Regions from separate parts of the Streptomyces sp. NPDC085900 genome, predicted to be linked through region 1. Evidence: riboswitches for the same ligand, from Rfam matches in the RefSeq annotation. Region 1 holds a riboswitch; the other holds the start of a gene.

What was found. Region 1 has a riboswitch for glycine ahead of gcvP (aminomethyl-transferring glycine dehydrogenase). Riboswitches for the same ligand answer to the same signal wherever they lie in the genome.
Region 2: linked by a shared signal. The riboswitch ahead of gcvT (glycine cleavage system aminomethyltransferase GcvT) and the one ahead of gcvP (aminomethyl-transferring glycine dehydrogenase) in region 1 are both predicted to bind glycine.

The regions. Positions count from the first base shown of each region.
Region 1 covers NZ_JBITSP010000002.1:8,959-16,302, forward strand. The annotation lists gene ACIGDI_RS04770 (DNA polymerase IV) at 1-1,366, shown strand, start outside; gene ACIGDI_RS04775 (PRC-barrel domain-containing protein) at 1,385-1,762, opposite strand; glycine riboswitch at 1,876-1,971, shown strand; gene gcvP (aminomethyl-transferring glycine dehydrogenase) at 2,150-5,035, shown strand; gene ACIGDI_RS04785 (molybdopterin-binding protein) at 5,119-5,538, opposite strand; gene ACIGDI_RS04790 (ABC transporter ATP-binding protein) at 5,565-6,752, opposite strand; gene ACIGDI_RS04795 (ABC transporter permease) at 6,772-7,344, opposite strand, start outside.
Region 2 covers NZ_JBITSP010000010.1:340,789-348,132, reverse strand. The annotation lists gene ACIGDI_RS31655 (L-serine ammonia-lyase) at 1-1,335, opposite strand, end outside; gene glyA (serine hydroxymethyltransferase) at 1,394-2,659, opposite strand; gene gcvH (glycine cleavage system protein GcvH) at 2,674-3,051, opposite strand; gene gcvT (glycine cleavage system aminomethyltransferase GcvT) at 3,171-4,289, opposite strand; glycine riboswitch at 4,458-4,559, opposite strand; gene ACIGDI_RS31635 (AAA family ATPase) at 4,737-5,405, shown strand; gene ACIGDI_RS31630 (enhanced serine sensitivity protein SseB) at 6,439-7,230, shown strand.

The DNA of each region.
Region 1 (7,344 bases):
GAGAAACGCGCCCACGATCCTGCATCTCGACATGGATGCCTTCTACGCCTCGGCGGAGCAGGGGTCCAAGCCGAGTCTGCGCGGGAAGGCCGTGGTCGTGGGCGGACTGGGGCCGCGCGGGGTCGTGGCGACGGCCTCGTACGAGGCGCGGGTGTTCGGGGTGCGGTCCGCGATGCCGATGGCCCAGGCGCGGCGGCTGGCGCCGAACGCCGCGTATCTGGTGCCCCGGTTCGGCTTCTACCGGGCGATCAGCGTGCAGGTCATGGGGCTCCTGCACGCCCTGTCGCCCCTGGTGGAGCCGTTGAGCCTGGACGAGGCGTTCGTGGACCTGGAGGCCGGTGGGGTGGCCTGGGACGCGGTCTCGGCGCGGCTGGTGGGGGAGAAGCTGCGGGCCGACATACGGACCGTCACGGGGCTCACCGGGTCCGTGGGACTCGCGGCGTCCAAGATGCTCGCGAAGATCGCCTCCGAGGAGGCCAAGCCGGACGGGCTGGTGCTGATCGAGCCGGGGACCGAGCGGGCGATGCTCGGGCCGATGTCGGTGCGGACCCTGCCGGGGGTCGGGCCGGCGACGGGGGACCATCTGCGGCGGGCCGGGATCACCACGGTCGACGACCTCGCCGAGGCCGGGGAGGACGAGCTCGTACGGCTGCTGGGCAAGGCGCACGGGCACGCGCTGCACGCCATGGCGCTGGCTCACGACGATCGGCCCGTGGTGGCCGAGCGCGAGGCGAAGTCGGTGTCCGTCGAGGACACGTACGACGTGGACATCCATGACCGGCTGCGGGTGGGGCTGGAGGTGCAGCGACTCGCCGACCGGTGTGTGCGGCGGCTGCGGGCGGCGGGGCTGTCGGGGCGGACCATCGTGCTGAAGGTGCGGCGGTACGACTTCTCCACCCTGACCCGGTCGGAGACGCTGCGGGGGCCGACCGACGATCCGGCGGTGGTGCGGGAGGCCGCCGCGCGGTTGCTGGACTCCGTGGACACGACGGGGGGTGTGCGGTTGCTGGGGGTCGGGGTCAGCGGACTGGCCGACTACACACAGGAGGACCTGTTCGCCCAGGCGGCCGGGGAAGGGGCGGCCGAGCAGGTGGCGGAGGAGGGGGTCGAGGAGGCGGTCGAGGAGCAGCAGGTGGTCGTCGAGCGCCGGTGGCCCGCGGGGCACGACGTGCGGCATGCCGAGTTCGGGCACGGGTGGGTGCAGGGGAGCGGGCTGGGCAGGGTGACCGTGCGCTTCGAGACACCCGGGTCGGAGCCGGGGCGGGTGCGGACGTTCCGGGTCGACGATCCCGACCTGGAGCCGGCCGATCCGCTGCCTTTGGTCGAGGGGGCGGCGGGGGTCTCCGTCGAGGGGGTCGGCGCGTGACCGGGTACGCGGTCGGCCCTAGGCGTCCGCGTCCTCCGTTCCCGCGAGCTTGCCGAAGCTGCGGTCCGGGAAGGACGGCGGGGGTGCCACGTCCAGGCCGTAGTGGTGGTAGAGCTGCAGTTCCTGTTCGGGGGAGAGGTGGCGGCCCACACCGAAGTCGGGGGCGTCCTTGATGAGGGAGCGCTCGAAGGGGATGTGGAGAGTGCCCTCGACCAGTTCGCTCGGTTCCAGGGGGACGAAGGCGTCGCGGGAGAACAGACCGGTGCGTATCGCCGCCCACTCGGGCACGCCGGTCGCGTCGTCCAGGTAGACCTCGTCGACGGTACCGATCTTGGTGCCGTTGCGGTCGAACGCCTTGCGGCCGATCAGGTTGCGCGGATCGATGTCGGTCTGCACGTGCCCTCCTGTTGCTCGCAACTCGTCCTAAGCACTACAAAAGAGCACAACGGGACGGGCGGCCACTCGAAAGACCCCTGTGTTGTGCCCGCTGGTACGCTGGCACTGGCTGCTGACCCCGTGCGGGAGAGTCCTCCGGAGAACTCCGGAGGCGCCGAAGGAGCAAATCCTCCCCGGAATCTCTCAGGCTCACGTACCGCACGGACGAGGTCACTCTGGAAAGCAGGGCGGGTGTCGACGGCTTCCGCTCTCACCGACGGTGAAAACCGGGCGCCCCTGGGCGATCCGGTGAAGCTCTCAGGTTGAGATGACAGAGGGGGAGGCCGTCCGGGTACCCGCGCCGTGGTGCCCCTCGAAGGTCGTGTGTCAGACCAGGAGGCCTCCGCAATGACCGCCCACCGCATTCCGCTCTCCGAGCTCGAACAGGGAATCCCCTTCGAGCAGCGCCACATCGGCCCCGACCACGAGGCGCGGGCGAAGATGCTCGCGCAGGTCGGGTACGGCTCGCTGGACGAGCTGACCGCCGCCGCGGTACCGGACGTGATCAAGAACGCCGACGCGCTCGATCTGCCGGGCGCGCGGACCGAGGCCGAGGTGCTCGCCGAGCTGCGTTCGCTCGCCGACCACAACCAGGTCCTCGACTCCATGATCGGGCTCGGGTACTACGGCACCTTCACGCCGCCGGTCATCCTGCGGAACGTGATGGAGAACCCCGCCTGGTACACGGCGTACACGCCGTACCAGCCGGAGATCTCGCAGGGCCGGCTGGAGGCCCTGCTCAACTTCCAGACCGTGGTCGCCGACCTCACCGGCCTGCCCACCTCCGGTGCCTCCCTGCTCGACGAGGGGACGGCGGCCGCCGAGGCCATGGCGCTCTCCCGGCGTATGGGGAAGAACAAGAAGGGGCTCTTCCTCGTCGACGCGGACGCGCTGCCGCAGACCATCGCGGTCATCGAGACCCGTGCCGAGCCGGCGGGCGTGGAGGTCGTGGTCGCCGACCTGCGGGACGGCATTCCGGCCGACCTCGCCGGACGCGAGATCAACGGCGTACTGGTGCAGTACCCCGGCGCCTCCGGTGCCGTGAGCGACATCAAGCGGGTCATCGACCAGGCGCACGAGCTCGGCGCGCTCGTCACCGTGGCCGCCGACCTGCTCGCACTGACGCTGCTGAAGTCGCCCGGCGAGCTCGGCGCGGACATCGCCGTCGGTACGACGCAGCGCTTCGGTGTGCCGATGGGCTTCGGCGGACCGCACGCCGGCTACATGGCCGTACAGGAGAAGTTCGCGCGCAGCCTGCCCGGGCGGCTCGTCGGCGTGTCCGTGGACGCGGACGGGCACAAGGCCTACCGGCTGGCGCTGCAGACCCGTGAGCAGCACATCCGCCGTGAGAAGGCCACCAGCAACATCTGTACGGCCCAGGTGCTGCTCGCCGTCATGGCCGGCATGTACGCCGTCTACCACGGGCCGGAGGGCCTGAAGGGCATCGCGCGGCGCACCCACCGGTACGCCGCCATCCTGGCCGAGGGGCTGCGGGCCGGCGGGGTCGAGGTCGTGCATGGCGCCTACTTCGACACCCTGACCACGCGCGTCCCCGGGCAGGCGGCCGAGATCGTCGCCGCCGCCCGGGACAACGGCGTCAACCTGCGGTTCGTCGACGCCGACCACGTCTCTATGGCCTGCGACGAGACCACCGGCCGGGCCCAGCTGAGCGCCGTGTGGAGCGCCTTCGGGGTCAAGGGCGACATCGAGGCGCTGGACGCCGTCGTCGAGGAGACGCTGCCGCAGGAACTGCTGCGCGACGACGACTTCCTCACCCACCCCGTCTTCCACCAGCACCGCTCCGAGACCGCGATGCTGCGCTACCTGCGCCGCCTCGCCGACCGGGACTACGCGCTCGACCGCGGCATGATCCCGCTGGGCTCCTGCACCATGAAGCTCAACGCGACGACCGAGATGGAGCCGGTCACCTGGCCCGAGTTCGGGCAGATGCACCCCTTCGCGCCCGCCGAGCAGGCCCAGGGCTACCTGACGCTCATCCGCGAGCTGGAGGAGCGGCTGGCCGAGGTCACCGGGTACGACAAGGTGTCGTTGCAGCCCAACGCCGGGTCACAGGGCGAACTGGCCGGTCTGCTCGCCGTCCGCGGCTACCACCGGGCCAACGGGGACGAGCAGCGGACCGTCTGCCTCATCCCGTCGTCCGCGCACGGCACGAACGCGGCCAGCGCCGTCATGGCGGGCATGAAGGTCGTCGTCGTCAAGACCGCCGGGGACGGCGAGATCGACGTCGAGGACCTGCGGGCGAAGATCGAGCAGTACCGCGACGAGCTGGCGGTGCTGATGATCACCTACCCGTCGACGCACGGTGTGTTCGAGGAGCACGTCGCCGACATCTGCGCGCAGGTGCACGACGCCGGCGGGCAGGTGTACGTCGACGGCGCCAACCTCAACGCGCTCGTGGGGCTCGCCAAGCCCGGTCACTTCGGCGGCGACGTCTCGCACCTCAACCTGCACAAGACCTTCTGCATCCCGCACGGCGGCGGCGGTCCGGGCGTCGGCCCGGTCGGCGTGCGCGCGCACCTGGCGCCGTACCTGCCCAACCACCCGCTGCAGCCGGCCGCCGGGCCGGAGACGGGCGTCGGCCCGATCTCCGCCGCGCCCTGGGGCTCGGCGGGCATCCTGCCGATCTCCTGGGCCTACGTCCGGCTCATGGGCGGCGAGGGGCTGAAGCGGGCCACGCAGGTGGCCGTGCTCTCCGCCAACTACATCGCCAAGCGGCTCGAACCCCACTACCCGGTGCTCTACACCGGCCCCGGTGGGCTGGTCGCGCACGAGTGCATCATCGATCTGCGGCCGCTGACCAAGGCGACCGGCGTGAGCGTGGACGATGTCGCCAAGCGGCTCATCGACTACGGCTTCCACGCGCCGACGATGTCCTTCCCGGTGGCCGGCACGCTGATGATCGAGCCGACCGAGTCCGAGGACCTCGGCGAGCTCGACCGGTTCTGCGAGGCGATGATCGCCATTCGCGCGGAGATCGAGAAGGTCGCCGCGGGTGAGTGGCCGGCGGACGACAACCCGCTGCGGGGCGCCCCGCACACCGCCGCCGCGCTGGGCGGGGAGTGGGAGCACGCCTACTCGCGTGCGGAGGCCGTCTTCCCGGGCGGGGTCTCGGCCGCCGACAAGTACTGGCCGCCGGTGCGCCGGATCGACCAGGCGTTCGGCGACCGCAACCTGGTCTGCTCCTGCCCGCCGCTGGACGCGTACGAGGACTGAGCCGGCAGGCTCCAGGTTCGGAGGAGGGCCCCGCTTCGGCGGGGCCCTTTCGCGTGGGGTGCGGGCGCCGCGTGTGCTGTCCGTCAGGCCGTGGCGAGCGAGATCTCCGTCGCCTTGATCAGGGCGACGACCGAGGTGCCGGACGCCAGACCGAGGTCCTGTGCGGCGTCCTTGGTGATGACGGACGTCAGTTCGGCGCCCTGGACGGCCACCTTGACGGAGGCCATGGCGCCGCCGGTGGCGAGGCCGGTGACCGTCCCGGGCAGCTGGTTGCGGATGGACAGGCCCGAGACCGGGGCGGTGGCCAGGGAGATCTCGGTCGACTTCACCAGGGCGCGTACGGCGGTGCCGGTGGTGAGGCCGAGGTCCTCGACGGACTCCCGGGTGATCGCCGCGGTGATGTCCTGGCCGCCGGTGAGGCGCACCTTGACCGTTGCCATCACCTCGCCGGGGGTGACGGCGGTGACCGTGCCGGGGATCTGGTTGCGGATGCTCAGGGTCATGGGCAAACCCTAGGGCCGGGCGCCCTTCATGCCGGGTATGCGTGTGTCTGCGTCGCCTTGACCGTCGCCCAGACCACGGAGCCGGGGTGCAGGTCGAGTTCGGCCGCGGCGACCGTGGTGAGGTCGGCGGCCAGCGGGAGTTCGCCGGTGAGGTCGGCGCGGATCTGGTCGCCGTGGGTCTCCAGACCGGCCACCTCGCAGCGCCAGTGGTTGCGGGCGCTGGAGCCGGTGGGCGGGTCGCGGAAGAGGGTGACGGCGCTGGGCGGGAACGCGACGAAGACCGGGCCGGACAGCATTTCGGTGGTGGTGATGGTGGGACCCGAGTCGAGGCGGACGGTGTGCCCGTCGGCCCGGCCCTTGTAGAGGTTCAGGCCGACCAGTCTGGCGATGTAGTCCGTACGGGGGTGACGGGCGATGTCGGACGGGTTGCCCTCCTGGACGACCTCGCCGTGCTCGACGACCACCAGCCGGTCGGCCAGCACCATGGCGTCCAGGGGGTCGTGCGTGACGAGGACGGCCACGGCCTCGAACTCCGCCAGGTGGCGGCGGAGTTCGGCGCGTACGTCGAGGCGGGTGCGGGCGTCGAGGGCGGCGAGGGGTTCGTCGAGGAGGAGCAGTCGCGGGTTGGTGGCCAGGGCGCGGGCGAGGGCCACGCGCTGGGCCTGGCCGCCGGAGAGGCGGCGGGGCCTGGCGGTCATGTGGTCCGCCAGGCCCATGCGGGTCAGCCACTCGGTGGCGCGGGCCCGGGACTCGGCCTTCGAGGCGCCCTGACAACGCGGGCCGAAGGCGACGTTGTCCAGGGCGGTGAGGTGGGGGAAGAGGAGATAGTCCTGGAAGACGACGCCGACGGGGCGGTTCTCGGGGGGTGTACGGGTCAGGTCGGTGCCGTCGAGGCGGAGGTGGCCGTCGGTGAGGGGGGTGAGGCCGGCGAGGGCGCGCAGGGCGGTGGTCTTGCCGGCGCCGTTGGGGCCGAGGAGGGCGACGACGTCACCGGGGGCCGCGGCGAGGGTGATGTCCAGGCGGAAGTGGGGGTGGGCGACCTGGAGGTGGGCATCCAGGGCGGCGGGGGTGGACTTCGGGGTGGGGTGCGGGTGCGTTCTCAGGCCTTCGGCCGGAATGGGGTTCCCACCCGCACCACGCGTGACGGGGTCGGGCGCGGGTGGCCCCTGTGGGGGCCGAGCGCCATCGGCGGCTGCGGGGTGGGAGTTCGGCATCACGTGGCGCTTTCGCTTGTCACGAGGTTGTCATCCAGCGGTCCCGCAGCCCTGCCAGTACCGCGATCGAGACCGCCAGGAGGACCAGGCTGAGGGCGATGGCCGCCTCCGGGTCGTTCTGGAGGGCCAGGTAGACCGCCAGGGGCATCGTCTGGGTGCGGCCGGGGAAGTTGCCCGCGAAGGTGATCGTCGCGCCGAACTCGCCCAGTGCCCGGGCCCAGGCAAGGACGGCGCCCGCGGCGATGCCGGGGGCGATGAGGGGCAGCGTGACGCGGCGGAACGCGGTGAAGCGGGAGGCGCCCAGGGTGGTGGCCGCCTCCTCGTAACGGGGATCCGCCGCGCGCAGGGTGCCCTCGACGGAGATGACGAGGAACGGCAGCGCCACGAAGGTCTCGGCGACCACGACGCCGGTCGTGGTGAAGGGGAGGGTGATGCCGAACCACGAGTCCAGCCACTGGCCCACGATGCCGTTGCGGCCGAGGGCGAGGAGGAGGGCGACGCCGCCGACGACCGGGGGCAGGACGAGGGGCAGGGTCACCAGGGCCCGTACCAGACCGCGGCCGGGAAAGTCGGTGCGGGCCAGCAGCCAGGC
Region 2 (7,344 bases), on a different contig from region 1:
GCGGGCGGTTTCCTTGTACTTGACGCTCATGTCGGCCCCGGTGTCCTTCATGGTCTTGATGACCTTGTCGAGGGAGACCTTGTGGGAGCCGTCGCCGCGCATGGCCATCTTCGCCGCCGTGACCGCCTTCACCGCGGCCATGCCGTTGCGCTCGATGCACGGGATCTGGACCAGGCCGCCGACCGGGTCGCAGGTCAGGCCCAGGTTGTGCTCCATGCCGATCTCGGCCGCGTTCTCGACCTGTTCGGGCGAGCCGCCGAGGACCTCGGCGAGGGCGCCCGCCGCCATCGAGCAGGCCGAGCCGACCTCGCCCTGGCAGCCGACCTCGGCGCCGGAGATGGAGGCGTTCTCCTTGAACAGCATGCCGATGGCGCCGGCGGCGAGCAGGAAGCGGACCACGCCGTCCTCGTCCGCGCCCGGCACGAAGTTGATGTAGTAGTGCAGGACGGCGGGGATGATGCCGGCCGCGCCGTTCGTCGGCGCGGTGACCACGCGGCCGCCCGCCGCGTTCTCCTCGTTCACCGCCATCGCGTAGAGCGTGATCCACTCCATCGCGTGCGCCAACGCATCGCCCTCGGCGCGCAGTTGACGCGCCGACATCGAAGCCCGGCGCCGGACCCGCAGGCCACCGGGCAGGATGCCCTCCCGGGACATGCCGCGGGACACGCACGCCTGCATGACGCGCCAGATCTCCAGCAGCCCGGCCCGTATCTCCTCCTCGGTGCGCCAGGCCTTCTCGTTCTCCAGCATCAGCGCGGAGATCGACAGCCCGGTCTCCTCGGTCAGGCGCAGCAGCTCGTCGCCGGTCCGGAAGGGGTACTTCAGCACGGTGTCGTCGAGCTTGATGCGGTCCGCGCCCACCGCGTCCTCGTCGACGACGAAGCCGCCGCCCACCGAGTAGTAGGTCTTCGACAGCAGTTCGGCGCCGGAGGTGTCGAACGCCCACACCGTCATGCCGTTCGCGTGGTAGGGCAGCGCCTTGCGGCGGTGCAGCACCAGATCGTCGTCGAAGGAGAACCCGATCTCGTGCTCGCCGAGCAGCTTCAGCAGCCCCGCGGTCCTGATCGACTCCACGCGCTCGTCCGCCGTCTCCACGTCCACCGTCCGCGGCGAGGCGCCCTCGAGACCGAGCAGTACCGCCTTGGGCGTGCCGTGCCCGTGGCCGGTCGCGCCGAGCGAGCCGTACAGCTCGCAGCGCACCGAGGCGACGGAGGGCAGCAGGCCCTCGTTGCGCAGGCGGCGGGCGAACATGCGCGCCGCGCGCATCGGGCCGACCGTGTGGGAGCTGGACGGGCCGATGCCGATCGAGAACAGGTCGAAGACCGAGATGGCCACGGGTACTCCTCAGTGCAGGGGTGGCGGGGCACCCGCTCACGGGTGCCCCACCGGGGACTTACTTGTTCAGGCCGGCGTACAGCGGGTGCTTGTCGGCCAGGGCCTCGACCCGGGCCTTCAGTCCGGCCGCGTCGTACGACGGCTTCAGCGCCTCGGCGATCACGTCGGCGACCTCGGCGAAGTCCTCCGCCGTGAAGCCGCGGGTCGCCAGCGCCGGCGTACCGATCCGCAGCCCCGACGTGACCATCGGCGGGCGCGGGTCGTTCGGAACCGCGTTGCGGTTGACCGTGATGCCGATCTCGTGCAGCCGGTCCTCGGCCTGCTGCCCGTCCAGCTCGGACTCGCGCAGGTCGACCAGGAGCAGGTGCACGTCCGTCCCGCCGGACAGGACGTTCACCCCGGCCTCGCGGGCGTCGGCGGCCGTCAGCCGCTCGGCGAGGATGCGCGCACCCTCCACCGTACGCCGCTGGCGCTCCTTGAACTCCTCGCCCGCGGCGACCTTGAAGGACACCGCCTTCGCCGCGATCACGTGCTCCAGCGGACCGCCCTGGAAACCGGGGAAGACCGAGGAGTTCAGCTTCTTCGCGAAGTCGGTGCTGCGCGCGAGGATGATGCCGCCGCGCGGGCCGCCGAGCGTCTTGTGCGTGGTGGAGGTGACGACGTCCGCGTAGGGCACCGGGTTGGGGTGCAGCCCCGCCGCGACCAGGCCCGCGAAGTGGGCCATGTCGACCCACAGGTACGCCTCGACCTCGTCGGCGATCCGGCGGAACTCGGCGAAGTCCAGCTGCCGCGGGTACGCCGACCAGCCCGCGATGATCACCTTCGGGCGGTGCTCCTTGGCGAGCCGCTCCACCTCGGCCATGTCCACCAGGCCGGCGTCGTCGACGTGGTACGCGACCACGTCGAACTGCTTGCCGGAGAAGTTCAGCCGCATCCCGTGGGTGAGGTGCCCGCCGTGGGCGAGGTCCAGACCCAGGATGGTGTCGCCGGGCTTGGCCAGCGCGAACAGGGCCGCCTGGTTGGCGGAGGCGCCGGAGTGCGGCTGGACGTTGGCGTACGCGGCGCCGAACAGCTCCTTCACCCGGTCGATGGCGATCTGCTCGGCGACGTCGACGTGCTCGCAGCCGCCGTAGTAGCGCCGGCCGGGGTAGCCCTCGGCGTACTTGTTGGTCAGCACCGAGCCCTGGGCCTCCATGACCGCCAGCGGAGCGAAGTTCTCCGACGCGATCATCTCGAGGGTGGACTGCTGGCGCCCGAGTTCGGCGTCGACCGCGGCCGCGATCTCCGGGTCGAGCTCGTGCAGGGACGTGTTCAGGACAGACATGCGTCTACGGCTCCTCAGCCGGCGTTCTGGGCGGTGTACTCGTCGGCGGAGAGCAGGTCGGACGGCTCCTCGGTGACCCGCACCTTGAACAGCCAGCCGCCCTCGAAGGGGGCCGAGTTGACCAGGGACGGGTCGTTCACCACGTCCTCGTTGATCTCGGTGACCTCACCGGTGACGGGGGAGTACAGGTCGCTGACCGACTTGGTCGACTCCAGCTCGCCGCAGGTCTCGCCCGCGGTCACGGCGGAGCCCACCTCGGGAAGCTGGGCGTAGACGACGTCGCCGAGGGCGTTGGCCGCGAACTCGGTGATGCCGACCGTCGAGACGCCGTCCTCGGCGGCCGACAGCCACTCGTGCTCCTTGCTGTAGCGCAGCTGCTGGGGGTTGCTCATGGCCTGAATTCTCCTGTACGCGCGGGAGTGCTGGTGAATGGGGGACTGCTGGAAACGCGAGTGAGCAGGGCGGATGTGCTCGGCGTCACGTCCGTGCGGGAAGCCGCCCGCTCCAGTGTCTACTTCTGCCGCTTGTAGAAGGGCAGTGCCACGACCCCGTACGGCTCGTGGCTGCCCCGGATGTCCACGCCGACCCCGGGCGTGCCCGGCGCCGCGTGCGCCGCGTCGACGTACGCCATGGCGATCGGCTTGCCCAGCGTGGGGGAGGGGGCGCCGGAGGTGACCTCGCCGATCACCTCGCCGCCGGCGACGACCGGGTACCCGGCGCGCGGCACGCGGCGGCCCTCGGCGACCAGGCCGACCAGGACCCGCGGCGGGTTCTCCTGCGAGCGTGCGGCGGCCGCCTCCAGGGCCTCGCGCCCCACGAAGTCGCCCTCCTTGTCGAACTTCACCACCCGGCCCAGGCCGGCGTCGAAGGGCGTCAGCGCGGTGCTCAGCTCGTGCCCGTACAGCGGCATACCCGCCTCCAGGCGCAGCGTGTCCCGGCAGGACAGTCCGCAGGGGACGAGCCCGGCGCCCTCGCCGGCCTTGGTCAGCGCCTGCCACAGCTCGACGGCGTGTTCCGGCCGTACGAAGAGCTCGAAGCCGTCCTCGCCGGTGTAGCCGGTGCGCGCGATGAGCGCCGGGACGCCGGCGACCGTGCCCGGCAGGCCGGCGTAGTACTTCAGGCCGTCGAGGTCGGCGTCGGTGAGGGAGGCGAGGATGCCGGGGGACTCGGGGCCCTGCACGGCGAGCAGCGCGTAGGCGTCCCGGTCGTCGCGCACCTCGGCGTCGAAGCCCGCGGCCCGCTCGGTGAGGGCGTCCAGGACCACCTGGGCGTTGGAGGCGTTGGCGACGACCATGTACTCGGTCTCCGCGAGCCGGTAGACGATCAGGTCGTCCAGGATGCCGCCGTCGGCCCGGCAGATCATGGTGTAGCGGGCGCGGCCCACGCCGACCGAGGCGATGTTGCCCACCAGGGCGTGGTTCAGCAGGGCGGCCGCCTGCGGGCCGGTCACGGTGATCTCGCCCATGTGGGAGAGGTCGAAGAGGCCCGCCTTCGTCCGCACGGCGAGGTGCTCGTCGCGCTCGGAGCCGTAGCGCAGGGGCATGTCCCAGCCGGCGAAGTCGGTCATCGTCGCGCCCAGCGAGCGATGCAGGGCATCGAGCGCGGTACGGCGGATTTCGGTACTGCTCATCGGACGGTCGTCTCCCAGGGCGTTGAACATGACGGACGAGGTCATGACGGGCGAGGTCGTTCCTCCCCATCTGTCATCGGAACCTGAGAGGTTCGCCATGACCGCGGACGGCATGGCTTGCACCGTGGGTGGGACCGCCGAGGACGGCGGCCCGCTTTTCAGATGTGCCTCGCCCGCGCGGTAACGGGGCCTGAGAGATTCAAGGGAGGGACTTGCTCCTTCGGCGCCCCAGCGACGCAGACGTACTGGGGACTCTCCCGCGCGGATTCAAACGGCCGGTATGCAGTTGGCGCGCACATCATTGCACGCCCCGCCCGGCCCGTGGCAGGCCGCATCTGTAACAGGCCTGTGGCGGGAAAAGAACCGAACCGCGAGAGATCCTGCATTACCTTCCCTTTACAAACAGTGGGGAGAAGCTTTCCTGGCCCCGCAGGAAGGACGATCACGGTGAACAGGACCACGGTGTACGCCACGACCTCGGCGGTCACGCTGCCCGAGCAGCCCGCGGCCCCGGCCCGCGAGCGGTGCGGCGAGGGACCGGCGCGGGTCGTCCGAGACCTCCGTGACCGCTCGGGCCGCAGTCCGCACGCCCTGCTCTTCGGCCCCCGTGACGTCGTCGTCGTCACCGGCCTGCCCGGCAGCGGCAAGTCCACGCTGATGAGCCGCGCGGTGCGGGGCGTACGCGTCGACTCCCAGGACACCCGGGACCGCTGGGAGGCCCGCGCCCCGCGCCTGCTGCCGTACGCGGTCTACCGCCCGCTGGTCCGCCTCGCCCACTTCGCCGGCCTGCGCCGCGCCCTGCGGCAGGGGAAGGGCGTCGTCGTGCACGACTGCGGCACCCAGGCCTGGGTCCGCGACTGGCTGGCCCGCGAGGCCCGCCGCCGGGGCGGTGCCCTGCACCTGCTCCTCCTGGACGTCACCCCGCGCACTGCGCTGGAGGGCCAGCGCGAGCGCGGCCGGGGCGTCTCCCGCTACGCCTTCCTGCGCCACCGCACCGCGGCCGCCCGCCTGATCCGCTCCGTCGAACGCGGCGACCTCCCCACGGGCGTCACCACAGCCCTCCTCCTGGACCGCCCCGCAGCGGACACCCTCACGAGAATCACGTTCACCGCCTGACCGGCGGCGTCGCTGCGGGCTCGGGGGGCCTCGGCCTGGGGGCTCGCGCGCGGCTCGCAACCCGCCCCCCACCGGCGGCCCCGCCGCGCGCGTCGCGGCGCGCCCCCGAGCGGGAGTCGGCGCGTGCGCGGAGGGGCTCAGTGACGGCCTCGGCCCCGGCGCTCGTGCCCGGCTCGCACCCCGCCCCCGCCCCACCGGCGGCCCCGCCGCGCCCGCGCCGCTGGGCGTGAGTAGGCGCGTGCGCGGCCGGGGCCGCTGTCGGCTCGGGGACGGCCTCGGCCGAGGGGCTCGGGCCCGTCTCGGGGCCCGCCCCCCACCGGCGGCCCCCGCCGCCAGACTCACCCGCCTGCGCGTCGCGGCGCGCCCCCGAGCGCGAGTCGGCCCGTGCGCGGGGAGGGCCCGCTGTCGGCTCAGCGACGGCCTCGGTCCAGGCACCCGCGCCCGTCTCGCAACCGGCCCCCCCCACTGGCGGCCCGCCACGAGAACCGCCTCGCCGGGCGCGTCGTGGTCCGCCCGCACCACTGCGCGTGAATCGGCGCGTGCGCGGAGAGGGGCTGCTGCCGGCTCGGCGACGGCCTCGCCCAGGGGCTCGTGCCCGTTTCGCACCCCGCCCCCGCTCCACCGACAGCCCCGCCGCGAGGCCCGCGCCACCGGGCGTGAGTCGGCCCGTGCTCGCAGGGGGCGGCTGTCGCCTCAGCGTCGGCCTCGGCCCCGGCGCTCGTGCCCGGCTCGCACCCCGCCCCCGCCCCACCGGTGGTCCCGCCGCAAGGCTCGCCCGGCTGCGCGTAGCGGCGTGCCGTCGAGCGCGAGTCGGCCCGTGTGCAGAGGGGGCCGCTGTCGGCTCAGCGACGGCCGCGGCCCAGACGCTCGCACCCGCTCGCACCCTGCCGCGAGGCTCGCCCCGTCGCGTGCGTCGTGGCACGCCCGCGCCACCGGGCAGAAGTCGCCCCGTGCTCGAGCAGGGCCCCGTGTCGGTCGTACCCGCTAGCCTTGCCAGCCTCAGCAGTGGTTCTCAGCAGGCGGTCGTAGACAGATGGACTTCCCAGCGGATCTCCCCGCGGACTTTCCCACGCAGGCGCACCCCCATCCGCACGGCGGTTGGCCCGGCAACGAGCTGGAGGAGGTGTTGTCGGCCTCCCTCGGCGTGCCCTCCGCCGGCGGCCGGATCATCGAGGTGCTGGGCCGCAGCTACCTGTGGATCCCGCTGCCCAACGGCGGCGCGGAGACCGGCCCCGTCGACCTGCCCACGGTGGAGCTGGAGGGCCAGGCCTTCGTCCCGGTCTTCAGCTCCGAGGAACAGTTCCGGCAGGTCGTCGGCAGCCACATGGCGTACACGATCGCCCCGGCCGTCGACTTCGCCCGCGGCCTGCCCCCGCAGGTGGGCCTGATCGTCAACCCCGACGGCGTGGTCGGCATCCCCCTGCCGCCCGCCGCGGTCGCCGAGCTGTGCCGCGTGGGCCGCACGCCCCTCGACGGCCCCGCCGCCGGCGGCCGGGTCAAGCTCTACGAACCGGACTGGCAGGACGACCCGATCGACTTCCTGGCCGCGGCCTCGGCGGAGTTCGCGGAGACGGGCGTGGTCGTCACGGCCCGCCGCTGCCTCGCTGCCGTGGAGACGGCCGACCCGGTGATGTTCGTCGGCGTGGAACTCTCCCAGTGGGAGGGCGACCTCAGGGCCCTCCCGCTGCAGGCCCTGGAGAGAGCGGTGACCCGGATCCCCACCCAGTGGCCGGTGAACCTGGTCCTCCTGGACGTCACCGACGACCCGGTCGCGGTGTGGATGAGGGACCAGGTGCGGCCTTTCTACACGAGGGACCACCTCTAGACCGCGCGGCGGCGACGCCCTACGCACCACGGGTCCGGAGCCACCGGGCGCTTAAGCTGTCACTCAATGCGGGGCAACTTCTCGAAGGGGCGGTACGACAGGTGAGCGCGAGCC